3 regions of the Colwellia sp. MB02u-9 genome follow, and region 3 is predicted to be linked to each of the others. Evidence: predicted binding sites of a transcription regulator. Region 3 holds the regulator's gene; each other region holds the start of a gene.
The links. Region 3 encodes sigma-54, which starts transcription at its own class of promoters, with help from an activator protein. Its sites were predicted from a motif close to GTTGGCACGNNNNTNGNNT; they were not measured.

Region 1: glnA (glutamate--ammonia ligase) is a predicted target of sigma-54. The motif match lies at 2,251-2,269, and genes of this name have one in related genera.
Region 2: H4J65_RS01320 (entericidin A/B family lipoprotein) is a predicted target of sigma-54. The motif match lies at 2,206-2,224, and genes of this name have one in related genera.

The regions. Positions count from the first base shown of each region.
Region 1 covers NZ_JACGVF010000071.1:93,795-98,194, reverse strand. Annotated here, with positions in the region: gene glnL (nitrogen regulation protein NR(II)) at 1-63, opposite strand, end outside; gene H4J65_RS05035 (DUF4124 domain-containing protein) at 140-667, opposite strand; gene glnA (glutamate--ammonia ligase) at 780-2,186, opposite strand; gene typA (translational GTPase TypA) at 2,532-4,349, shown strand.
Region 2 covers NZ_JACGVF010000064.1:8,625-13,024, forward strand. Annotated here, with positions in the region: gene katG (catalase/peroxidase HPI) at 1-1,517, opposite strand, end outside; gene H4J65_RS01320 (entericidin A/B family lipoprotein) at 1,793-1,942, opposite strand; gene H4J65_RS01325 (hypothetical protein) at 2,806-3,117, opposite strand; gene H4J65_RS01330 (SapC family protein) at 3,310-4,089, shown strand.
Region 3 covers NZ_JACGVF010000100.1:204,296-208,695, forward strand. Annotated here, with positions in the region: gene lptC (LPS export ABC transporter periplasmic protein LptC) at 1-327, shown strand, start outside; gene lptA (lipopolysaccharide transport periplasmic protein LptA) at 359-838, shown strand; gene lptB (LPS export ABC transporter ATP-binding protein) at 839-1,570, shown strand; gene H4J65_RS17080 (RNA polymerase factor sigma-54) at 1,622-3,127, shown strand; gene hpf (ribosome hibernation promoting factor) at 3,164-3,451, shown strand; gene ptsN (PTS IIA-like nitrogen regulatory protein PtsN) at 3,481-3,939, shown strand; gene rapZ (RNase adapter RapZ) at 3,946-4,400, shown strand, end outside.

The DNA of each region.
Region 1 (4,400 bases), on a different contig from region 3:
ATTAGGTAATGCTTGTTGATAATGCTTTTTTATTTTGTTTAAATTGATCACGTTATTAAACATCACTTTTCCTTGCACTAAAATGGTGCGTTAAGTAACGAGTGTAAATAAAGTTGGTGCAATATGCACTGAAATCCGGTTAGTTTGCCTTGTTAACCGATATTCTGTGCATATAAAACGTTACTGGAGAAGACGTTGCAATAACCTTGCCTTTATCATTAAGTAAGGCCATTTTTATTTGATGTTCACCACGATCAATATTTCGAAGGACAAACATTGAGTGTGTTTGTGGCTTTTTATAGGGCTTGTCATCTAAGTATAATTGTATAGTAAGACCACGCTTGAAGATGGGCTTGATTCGGCCTGAAACATAAGCTGAACCCGTATTATCTCTAATGGTAGCTTTGTCCTCGGGTTGGATGATCTCTACTTGATAATTGTTATCTATGGCTTTGGGTTTTATATCTAAAATTGAAGTGTCGATTGAGGATTTTATGGTGTTAGGTTCTTTGACATCTAATTCCACTGCACCGGGTTTAGGGCTATCAGAAAAAACCAGTACCCCTTGCTCGCTGCGCCAGACATAAACTTGAGCAGAGCCTGCAAATACAGTAAAAGCCTGCGTTAGTAAGAGAATAAAAATGAAAAAACGTGCAGTATGAATCAAAAATAATATCCTTTTTAAAAATGTTCAAGCTTAATCTATCCAAATAATATCAAATTTACCACAAAAAAAGCTCACCGAAGTGAGCTTTTTACTTATCTATCTATTTGTAACGTTATACGCTGTAGTACATATCAAATTCAACTGGGTGAGTTGTTAAGTTCAATAATTCTACTTCGCCACGTTTGATACCTATGTAGGCGTCGATCATGTCTTTATCCATAACACCACCTTCAGTTAAGAAGTCCATGTCATTTTCTAAGGCATCTAATGCTTCAGTTAACGAAGTGGCTACTTGTGGAATTTCTGCTGCTTCTTCTGCAGGTAAGTCATATAGATCTTTATCCATGGCATCGCCAGGGTGAATTTTGTTTTTAATACCATCAAGACCAGCCATCAACATAGCTGAGAAGCCTAAGTAAGGGTTCATTGTTGGATCAGGGAAACGCACTTCGATTCGCATGGCTTTTGGTGATGGTACAATTGGAATGCGAATAGATGCAGAACGGTTACGTGCTGAGTAAGCTAGCATTACAGGTGCTTCAAAACCAGGTACAAGGCGCTTGTATGAGTTAGTAGAGGCGTTAGTAAAAGCATTTAGTGCTTTAGCATGCTTGATGATACCACCAACATAGTAAAGTGCCATTTCAGATAATCCGCCGTATTTATCACCAGCAAATAAGTTAACACCGTCTTTAGCAAGAGATTGATGAACATGCATACCTGAACCGTTATCACCTACTAATGGCTTAGGCATGAAAGTTGCTGTTTTACCGTAAGCGTGTGCAACGTTGTGAACAACATATTTATATATTTGCACTTCATCGGCTTTTAATACCATAGTATTAAAGCGACAAGCGATTTCGTTTTGACCTGCAGTCGCTACTTCATGGTGATGCGCTTCAACCACTAAGCCCATTTCTTCCATCACTAAACACATGGCTGAACGAAGATCTTGTGATGAATCTACTGGTGATGTAGGAAAATAACCGCCTTTTACACCAGGACGATGTCCCATATTGCCTTCTTCGTATTCTGTACCCGAATTCCAAGACGCTTCTTTATCATCTATTTTATAAAATGAACCACTCATGTCTGTGTGGAAACGAACATCATCAAAAACAAAAAACTCTGGCTCTGGACCAATTAAAACGTTATCTGCAATGCCGGTACTACGCATGTAATCTTCAGCGCGTTTTGCCACTGAACGAGGATCACGGCTATAGCCTTGCATTGTTGTAGGTTCAAGGATGTCACAACGAACATTCAAGGTAACTGCTTCAGTAAAAGGGTCAAGTACTGCAGATTCAGCAATAGGCATCATCACCATGTCTGATTCGTTAATACCTTTCCAACCTTGAATTGAAGACCCATCAAACATTTTGCCGTCTTCAAAAAAATCTTCTGTTACTTGATGATGAGGAATTGAAATGTGTTGCTCTTTACCCTTGCTATCAGTAAAGCGTAAATCAACAAATTTGACGTCATGTTCTTTAATTAGATCTAAAACTGCGTTTGACATTGAATGTCTCCAGTGTAGTTAGTGCTTAAATGCTCAAAAACTTAATTCTCTATTACTTGTGCTTAAGCGAATACTGTGCCAAAGCTAAAGTCATTGAAATATATGATTTTTATGTTTTTTATTAATTTAATCTGCACCATTGCAGTGCGTTGTTTGCTGTATTTTGGTGCGTATACTCTGATCTGATCATCGGCAGTATAACAACTGAATAATATTTTGTTGGTTATATTTTTCTATTGCGGTGTATTTGCTGAGACTTGTACTGTATAATATGCGCCCAATTGTAGCCCTATTCGTTAATTTGCTTAAAGTAGCAATAAACGAAAGTAACAGCGAGTAACGCCTGTGTTAGATAAATTAAGAAATGTAGCAATTATTGCTCACGTTGACCACGGAAAAACCACTTTAGTTGATAAATTATTAGAACAGTCAGGTACGCTAGACGCCCGAGGCGGTCTAGAAGAACGTACAATGGACTCAAATGATATCGAAAAAGAACGTGGTATCACAATCTTAGCTAAAAACACGGCTATTAACTGGAATGGCTACCGTGTAAACATCGTAGATACTCCTGGCCATGCTGATTTTGGTGGTGAAGTTGAACGTGTAATGTCAATGGTAGATTCAGTTTTACTGATAGTTGATGCACAAGAAGGCCCTATGCCACAAACGCGTTTCGTTACGAAAAAAGCGTTTGCTCAAGGTTTAAAGCCAATTCTTGTTATTAACAAAGTTGATAAGCCTGGTTCTCGCCCTGATTGGGTTATGGATCAAGTTTTTGAATTATTTGATAACCTTGGTGCAACTGACGAACAACTTGACTTTAAAGTTGTTTACGCTTCAGCAATCAATGGTTGGGCTACGCTTGAAGAAGGCGCAACTGGCACCGACATGACTCCTTTATTTGATACTATTCTTAAAGAAGTGCCAGCACCAATCGCGGATCCTGAAGCTCCGTTCCAAATGCAAATTTCTCAACTTGATTACAGCTCTTACTTAGGTGTAATTGGCGTTGGCCGTGTTACACGTGGTTCAGTTAAGCCGAATCAACAAGTGACTATTAAATTAGCGACTGGCAAGGTTCATAACGCTAAAGTAGGCAAAGTGTTTGGTTACTTAGGCTTAGAAAGACTAGATATCGAAGAAGGTTTTGCTGGTGACATTATTGCACTTACTGGCTTAGGCGAATTAAAAATATCTGATACTGTTTGTTGTCCAACAGCAGTTGAAGGTTTACCAGCGTTATCTGTTGATGAACCTACTATCAATATGACGTTCCAAGTAAATACCTCACCATTTTGTGGTAAAGAAGGTAAATATGTTACTTCACGTAACATCAAAGATCGCTTAGAAAAAGAGCTTGTTCATAACGTTGCTTTACGTGTTGAAGAATTACCTGATGCTGATAAATTTAAAGTGTCGGGCCGTGGTGAACTTCACCTAGGCATTTTAATTGAAAATATGCGTCGTGAAGGTTTTGAATTAGCAGTATCACGTCCTGAAGTTATTATTCGTGAAATTGATGGTGAAATACAAGAACCTTACGAGAACGTAACTATTGATGTTGAAGAGCAACATCAAGGACCTATCATGGAAAGAATGGGTGTTCGTAAAGCTGAATTAACTGATATGGCACCTGATGGAACGGGCCGTATTCGTATGGACTTCATCATGCCAAGCCGTGGTTTGATTGGTTTCCAAACTGAATTTATGACCTTAACTTCAGGCTCTGGCTTAATTTATCATACATTTTTTGAATACGGACCTCACAAGGGTGGCGATATTGGCCAACGTAAAAATGGTGTAATGATCGGTAACGCTACGGGTAAAGCCTTAACTAACGCTATCTTTAACTTACAATCTCGTGGTCGCATGTTGATCGGACACGGTGTTGATATTTATGAAGGTCAAGTTATTGGTATTCATAGCCGTGACAACGACTTAACCGTAAACGCGCTTAAAGGTAAGCAGTTAACTAACGTTCGTTCATCAGGTACTGATGAAGCACAAACGTTAACGCCGCCTATCGTTATGTCACTTGAGCAAGCGCTTGAATTTATTGATAACGATGAGTTGGTAGAAGTAACACCACTAAACATTCGAATTCGTAAGAAATTTTTGAAAGAGAATGATCGTAAGCGTGAAGGTCGTGGACCAAAATAACCTGGTAAGCTAATCTTTATATAAAAGCCACCTAAAGCAATTTAGGTGGCT
Region 2 (4,400 bases), on a different contig from region 3:
CGTGTAGGCTCGTTTCCTTGCCAGTTATTTTGTGGTGCGAGGCGAATACGAGCACCGTTAGCACCACCGCGCTTGTCAGAGTCACGGAAAGTTCTAGCGCTGTCCCATGCTGTGGCAACCATTTCGCTGACAGTTAAATTACTAGCCGCTATTTTTTCCTTAACGGCATCAACATCATAACCTGTCATACCTGTGGGTACGGGATCTTGCCAAATAAGATCTTCTTGCGGTACTTCTGAGCCAATGTATCGTGCTTTCGGGCCCATATCACGATGGGTCAGTTTGAACCATGCACGGGCAAAAACGTCAGAGAAATATTCAGGGTCATTGGCAAAACGTTGTGAAATTTTAAGATAAGCGGGATCCATTTTTAATGCCATATCTGCATCAGTCATAATGGGATCTTTGCGTATACTAGCGTCTTCAACATCAACCGGTTTATCTTCTTCTTTAATGTTCACGGGTTGCCACTGCGTAGCACCGGCGGGGCTCTTTTTCAGCGCCCAATCATGGTTAAGTAGCATAGAGAAATAACCATGATCCCACTGTGTAGGATGAGTGGTCCATGCACCTTCAATACCACTGGTTACCGTATCGCGACCAATGCCACGTTTAGTTTTATTGTTCCAACCTGTGCCTTGCTCTGAAATATCGGCAGCTGCTGGTTCTCTGCCAAGTATTGAGGCATCGCCATTACCGTGACATTTCCCCACCGTGTGACCCCCTGCGGTTAGGGCAACGGTTTCTTCATCATTCATCGCCATGCGTTCAAAGGTAACACGCATATCATGAGCGGTTTTTAATGGGTCAGATTTGCCGTCTACACCTTCAGGGTTAACGTAGATTAATCCCATCATTACTGCAGCCAACGGGTTTTCTAAATCGCGCTCACCAGAATAACGGCTATTTTCGCTGCCACTAGGTGCAAGCCACTCTTTTTCAGCACCCCAGTAGATGTCTTTTTCTGGATGCCAAATGTCTTCACGGCCAAAGGCGAAACCAAAGGTTTTCAACCCCATAGATTCATAGGCAATAGTGCCGGCGTAAGCAATTAAATCTGCCCAGCTAAGTTGGTTACCGTATTTCTTTTTGATTGGCCAAAGTAGACGTCGTGCTTTATCTAAATTTACGTTGTCGGGCCAAGAATTAATCGGGGTAAAACGTTGATTACCCGTAGCGGCACCACCTCGTCCATCAGCAATACGATAGGTACCGGCTGAATGCCAAGTCATACGGATCATTAAACCGCCATAATGTCCCCAATCTGCGGGCCACCAGTCTTGACTGTCAGTCATCAGTGCGTGCATATCTTTGTTGAGCGCGGCAATGTCGAGATCTTTAACCGTATCCCGATAATTGAAATTCGTGCCCATAGGATTGGTTTTATTATCATGCTGATGAAGAATATCGAGGTTTAGCGACTTAGGCCACCATGTCATATTTGTCATCGAACTCTCTGTAGCACCACCGTGCATCACAGGACATTTTCCACCAGATGTTGTTTTATCGTCATTCATATTTTGTTTCCTTTCGTGAAGTGATAGAGATATATCTAAGTCATAAACCAATTTGACATCATTACTTAGAGTGATCATGTCAAACTACAAGCAAACTGTTTAAAGCGCCAATATTACAAATGTTTTATTACCTATTGAAATTCAGTTAGATAGACCTACATTAACAGCCAAAAATTTCAGTTGAAATGTGATATTTCTCCATTTGATATGATGGCTAAATACGCATTTTCAAGTGACGTTACTAGAAGAGCTAAGCAGCGATATTCAGTGTTATTTTAGCCTTTAGCAGCATTTTGAATGGCTTCACCCGCTTTTTCGAGATCTTTACCTGCACCATCAATGGTGGCACAAGCACCTAAGGCACTACTTAGTAATAATACCGTTAATATTGATTTAATCTTTGGGTAGTATGTTTTAGCTGTCATTTTCTGTTCCTTTTAGGTTATTAGGATATTATCTGTATCGCGATACAGATAATATCCTGTTAGGTGTCATTTCATGGTCATTAGAGTATGGCGCAACTCAATGCATTTACTTTTAATTGAGTCGCTAAAGCCCGTGTCGTTAGTAACCTTATCATTACTTATATCACAATATTTAAGTTCATAATGCTACTAAGAATATTGCCATATTTAGCACCATAGTCCACTATTTTAATAATCAGGGGATAAAAAGCTTATTGGCGCTCCTTCAGCTTCTGAGCCAACATTGTAGTCGTGCACAGAAATAATCGCTTTTGCTGCCATGGTTAATTTATCAGTTACGCCGTATTCGATTTCAGGACGAATATTGTGAAATGTGTAGTGATCACCAGCATTTTATCCAAACAAATGGTATCGGCGAACTTGAATTCGTATCTGCCTGCTGGTCGGGTATCAGTACTTTTTGTGTAAAGCTATAAGTTGTCGCCTGCTTATATGGTAAAAGTGTCAGCAGAAATAGCAGCAGCCATAATGGTATTGAAGTTTAGTTTCGTGTGGTAAACCTAGTGTTTATCAAGAGAAGTTTGTTTTTTTGTCAATAGCACAGTCACTTACAACCGATAGTTATTATCATTTGTATTTTTTTTGAGTGTTGATTAGCCCTTGATTAAAAGGCGTTGCGAGAGATTTTGATGTGAATGGCTGAAAGTGAACTCTTGTGCGTATGTTAAAAGTAATTAAGACAGACTAAAGCTTATATCACCAGATTAAATGCTCGTCAGTAAGGCATTATTTAAGCTGTGATATAAGCTACTTTTTTATGATTATGTTGTTAGTTATTAACTAAGCGTTTTAAATAGTAAAGCTTAATACGCTTGATAAGCTTTGTAGTTAGGATAAACCTCTAGATAATCACACCAAGTGCTAAAGTCTCGGTAGGTAAAGCGTGTATCTGTTGTGGTTATCCAGCGGGAGGTCGATCTCATGCGTAGCCAAAATTTAGCTTTATAGCCATCAATGGCGACAAAGCAAGCTAAGGACTCTTCGGTTTCGTTTTTAATTTTTACTTGGCTAAAACCATTAGAAGATTCGCCAAAGGTGACGGTTATTTTCGGCAAAGCCCAGATAACTGGACTAATAATAAATGCCGTAGCACAAAGGTATTTGATGATTTTCATATATTAACATACTGTTTTTAAATGGTTTTAATTGATTATTTTTATGGAGAAGCTTAAGTATAATTAAAATTAACTCCAGCTAATTTTAATTATACCATTGAAAGCGTTATTAGATGTCTCCATAACTAATAGCAACGAAGAAGTGTCAAAAACGACAACGCTTAAAATACGCAGTAAAAAGAGAACTTATTCATGGCTAACATTACTCCGATTAAAAAAGAAACTCATCAGAAAATTAAAATCGCTGCCAAGCGCGATTTATCAAATGTATCTAATCAACATATTGCACCAATCACCGCTCCTGAGTATTCTCAAGCAGCAACCAGCTACCCTATTGTACTTGTTAAAGATCAAGGTACAGAGCGCTACCGTAGTGTGGTAATGCTAGGTTTAGAAGCGAATGAAAACTTATATTATAAAGAAGATTCTTGGAATGCAGTTTATGTTCCGCAAAGTATTTCAATGGCACCTTTTTCTTTAGGTTTAGACCCGGAAAAAGAGAAAACATTAACGGCTTGTGTTGATTTAGACAGCAAGTTTGTTGGTGAAGATAAAGACCATGAATTATTTGATGCTGAAGGCAAAGACACTGAGTTTTTTCAAGGTGTACAAGATTCACTAGGTCGTTTATACGACAATGAAGTGATGAACGAGAAATTCATTAAAGAATTGCTTGATAATGACTTATTGTTAGAACTTGAACTTAATATTAATTTTGCCTCAGGTGAAAGTAAAAAACTTGTTGGTTTATATAATATTAATGATAAAAAAGTGCAAGAGTTAAGTGACGACAAAGTTTTAGATTTCCATAAGCGTGGTTTATTCGTGCCAATTTACGCCATGTTAGGTTCTATTGGTCAAATTAATCGTCTCGCACAATTACGTAACCAGAGTGAATCTACCGCTAAAGTAAATGCTATTCGCTTTACGCCAGCTACTGCTGAAGCTGCTGAAACTGTAGCTGAAAAGTAATAGCGTAGTAAGTTACCCTTAAAAAAAGGACCATTTGGTCCTTTTTTTTCGAGTGAAATTTAGCTTTTTAAGCCGGCATTGTTTCTCAAGGCAGATAGTGAAAAACCAGCAACAAGAAAGCCTAACCACTAAAACACTGAATTTAACGTTTGTACTAGCAGCTGACAGCAAGAAAATAAAGACAAACAAGCAGTGGAATATAACAAAACACGCGAAACCATAAAGTATCTTGGTGATGAAAATACTGAGCTAAACCTGAAACTTGAACAACAAGTTAATGCGCTTAAAGATAAATGAACCGAGTATCGCTT
Region 3 (4,400 bases):
TATCCACGCTATACCTTATACCCAAGGAACAACAAACCTACTTGGCAAATCACCGCCAATGAAGGCACCTTGTATAATAACAATCGCGTAAAATTAGCAAATCGCGTACGTTTAATCGCCACTGATAAAGAAAGTTTGATACAGGAAGTGCATGGTAAAAATTTAGAAATGGACTTAAAAACTAATATTATCAGCTCAGAGCAAACTATCTTAATATTAGGTAAAGGATTTACTATGTATGGCTCAGGATTAATTGTAGACTTAAACACAACACAGATGACATTGACCGAACATGTACAAACTATTTATAAAAAAATTAAAAAATAACTTATATTGTCTCACGGCGTTAGCATTATTAGTGCCTGTCGCAAGTGCAGAAAAATTTAACGTAGAACAAGAGATTAAAATATCTTCTTCACGCCAAGCTGCCGATCTCAAAAATAAAATATTCAGTTATATTGATAATGTCATTATTTCTCAAGGCACACTAACCATACATGCCGAGTTAGTACAGGTTATCACCCAAGAAAACAGTGACAGCAAAATTTATATTGCCAAAGGCTCTCCAGCGACCTTTGAACAAACGCTTCAAGATGGTAGCCCAATCAATTTGCAAGCCAATGAAATCCGTTATGAGCCGAGTATGAATACCGTCGTTATTTCAGGCAATGCTCTCCTTAGCCAAGAAGGCAGTAAAGTGAGCGGCAGTAAAATCACCTACAATTTTGCCACAGAATATGTCAATGCCGAAAGCCTTGAAAATGCTAAAGTTGAAACCGTATTACAGCCAAAGAACAAAACTGAATTGCCTATAAAATCAAAGGATAAGCAAGAGTAAATGTCAACTTCTACATTATCAGCAACCGGCCTTGCCAAGTCCTATAAAGGCAGAAAAGTGGTTAAAAACGTCAGTATGCACGTTTCCGCTGGACAAATTGTTGGCTTATTAGGGCCAAATGGCGCAGGTAAAACTACCTCTTTTTATATGATTGTTGGCTTGGTAAAGAACGACAGTGGCTCAATTGTCTTAAATGATGAAGATATAACCTTACTGCCGATGCACGAGCGCGCGAGAAAAGGTATCGGTTATTTACCACAAGAAGCCTCTATTTTTCGTAAGTTATCGGTTCATGACAACATCATGGCCATTTTACAAACACGTAAATCACTTAGTGATGTTGAGCGACAAGAAAAACTTGAACATTTATTAGAAGAGTTCAACATAGGCCATATAAAAGATAACTTAGGCATGAGTTTATCTGGCGGTGAGCGCCGACGAGTTGAAATAGCCCGGGCATTAGCCGCAGATCCTAAATTTATATTACTGGATGAACCCTTTGCCGGTGTTGACCCGATTTCAGTAGGTGATATAAAAAAAATTATCCTACACTTAAAAGATCGTGGCATAGGTATATTGATCACAGATCACAATGTGCGCGAAACACTTGATGTTTGTGAGCATGCCTACATCGTTAGTCATGGCGAACTTATCGCTGAAGGTAATTCAAAGCAAATTCTTGCAAATCAACATGTAAGAGATGTATACCTTGGTGAACAATTCACGCTATAGTGAATAAAACCAATTGAATTAATGAATTTGAATAGGGAAAAGAAAACGTAAATGCGTCCTACTCTGCAACTCCGTATCGGACAACAGTTAACGATGACCCCGCAATTGCAGCAGGCGATCAAACTGTTGCAATTATCAACTTTGGATCTTCAACTAGAGATTCAAGAAGCACTTGAAAGTAATCCTTTGCTTGAAGTTGACGAAACGCACGATAACAATTCAGAAAGTACCCCTGACCATTTAGAAGCAGGATATTCGGTAACGGTAGGCGAAAACTCAGCAGCATCCTCTGATGGCAGCGAAGACTCCACTCCCTCGATAGACGAAATTAGCTCCTCTGAAGGTTTAGCAAAAACAGACATCCCCGAAGAACTCAACAGCGATAGCACATGGGATGATAACTTCAGTGCTGGTGTTAGTAGTGGCGGTGTTGGCCATGCCTCAGAAGATTATACTTATCAAGGTGAAACGAAAGACTCATTACAAGACCATCTAATTTGGCAGATGGAACTAACGCCCTTTACTGACACTGATAGAACCATTGCCATTGCCATTATTGAAGCCATAGATGAAGCCGGTTATTTAACCGTTTCAGCCGAAGAGATCTTAGAGAGTGTCGGTATTGATGGTGTAGAACTTGATGAGATTGAAGTGGTGTTAAAGCGTATTAACGTATTTGACCCCATTGGTGTTGCCGCTCGTTCAATTCCAGAGTGCTTGCGTATTCAGCTCAATCAATTTGCTAAAGATACCCCTTGGTTAGCGGAAAGCAAAATCGCCGTCAGCGAGTATATTGACTTGCTCGGTAATCGTGATTATCGTCAATTGATGCGTAAATTACGCTTGAAAGAAGAGCAATTACGCGAAGTTATTCGCCTAATACAAAGCTTAGATCCCCGTCCAGGTGATAGCGTCATCAAAAGTGAAGAACAATATGTTATCCCAGACGTGTCTGTTGAAAAGAAAAACGGCCGCTGGACAGTAGAGCTCAATCCTGACACTGCCCCTAAACTATCGGTTAATCAGCAATACGCCGCTATGTCTCGTTCAATGAAGTCATCTACTGATAATCAATTTATTCGCTCTAACTTGCAAGAAGCAAAATGGTTTATTAAAAGCTTAGAAAGCCGTAACGAAACACTTTTAAAGGTTTCAAATTGCATTGTGCAACGCCAACAAGGCTTTTTTGAACACGGACCTGAGTCAATGCGCCCTATGGTATTGAACGATATTGCCGAAGCCGTAGATATGCATGAATCAACCATTTCTCGTGTGACCACGCAAAAATATATGCACACACCTAGAGGGATTTTTGAGCTTAAGTACTTTTTTTCTAGCCACGTAAGTACTGAAAACGGCGGCGAATGTTCATCAACGGCTATTCGTGAATTAATTAAAAAGCTAGTGGCTGCCGAAGTACCTGCAAAACCACTCAGCGACAGTAAAATGGCAGATATTTTAGCAGAACAAGGTATACAAGTGGCAAGGCGTACCATTGCCAAATATCGAGAGTCACTTTCTATACCGCCATCAAATCAACGTAAAAGCCTATTGTAGGCAGTTTTATTCAGCCAATAAAGAGGATTGAAATATATGCAAATTAATCTTACTGGACACCATGTCGATGTTACCGATTCATTACGTGATTATGTCAATGGCAAGTTTGAAAAACTAGAGCGTCACTTTGATCATATCAATAATGTACATGTAGTATTAACGGTAGAAAAACAGAATCAGATTGCCGAATCAACGGTGCACTTAAGTGGCACTGAAGTTCATGCTAAGGCACAACATAGTGACATGTATGCATCGATTGATGCATTAATTGACAAGCTAGATCGCCAAATCTTGAAATATAAAGGCAAAATCAACAAACATTAGCGCCATTTCGCTATAGGTCTTAGAAGTTTATGAAGTTGCAAGACATCTTAACCCCGGACTGCACTATTTGTGCAGCACCGGGTGCCAGTAAAAAACGTATATTAGAATATTTAAGTCGCTTGGCCGCCGATAAACTCGACAGCCATGATACTTTTCAGCTCTTAGAAAGCTTAGTTAAGCGTGAAAGATTGGGCTCAACGGGCATAGGTAATGGCATTGCTATACCTCATGGCCGTTTAGAAAATGCTACGCCTACGAAACCTATTGCCGTGGTTATTACCACAGAACAAGCGATTAATTTTGACGCTGTTGATCATCGTCCCGTTGATATTTTTATCGCCTTATTTGTTCCTGAAGAAGAATGCCAGAGCCACTTGAGTACGCTGCAAAGTATCGCAAAAATTTTTCGTAACAAGCAATTTTGCAAGCAAGTGCGTAAATGCCAAAGTAATCAAGAACTGTTTCAGTTAATACAACAAGCGAGTTAAACACGGATGAAATTAATTATTGTAAGTGGCCGTTCAGGCTCAGGGAAAAGTGTTGCACTGCGTGTTTTAGAGGATTTAGGTTATTATTGTGTTGATAATATCCCTGTCAACTTGTTACCCGCACTTACCCATACGGTGATTAATGATTATGAAAATGTTGCCGTAAGTCTCGATGTTCGTAACCTGCCAGCCGATCCTAACGACGTACCCGAAATTATTGAATACCTGCCTAATGCAGTAGAATTGAGCATACTGTATTTAGATGCTGATGATAGTGACCTTATTCGCCGGTTCAGTGAAACGCGACGTTTACATCCGTTGATCAAGCAAAATATTGCGCTAGACCAAGCAATTGCCTTGGAGAAAAAATTACTTGAGCCCATTTCCAGTCGGGCTGACTTATACATCAATACCAGTCAACTAACACCACACCAACTCGCTGACTTAGTTAGAGAGCGAAT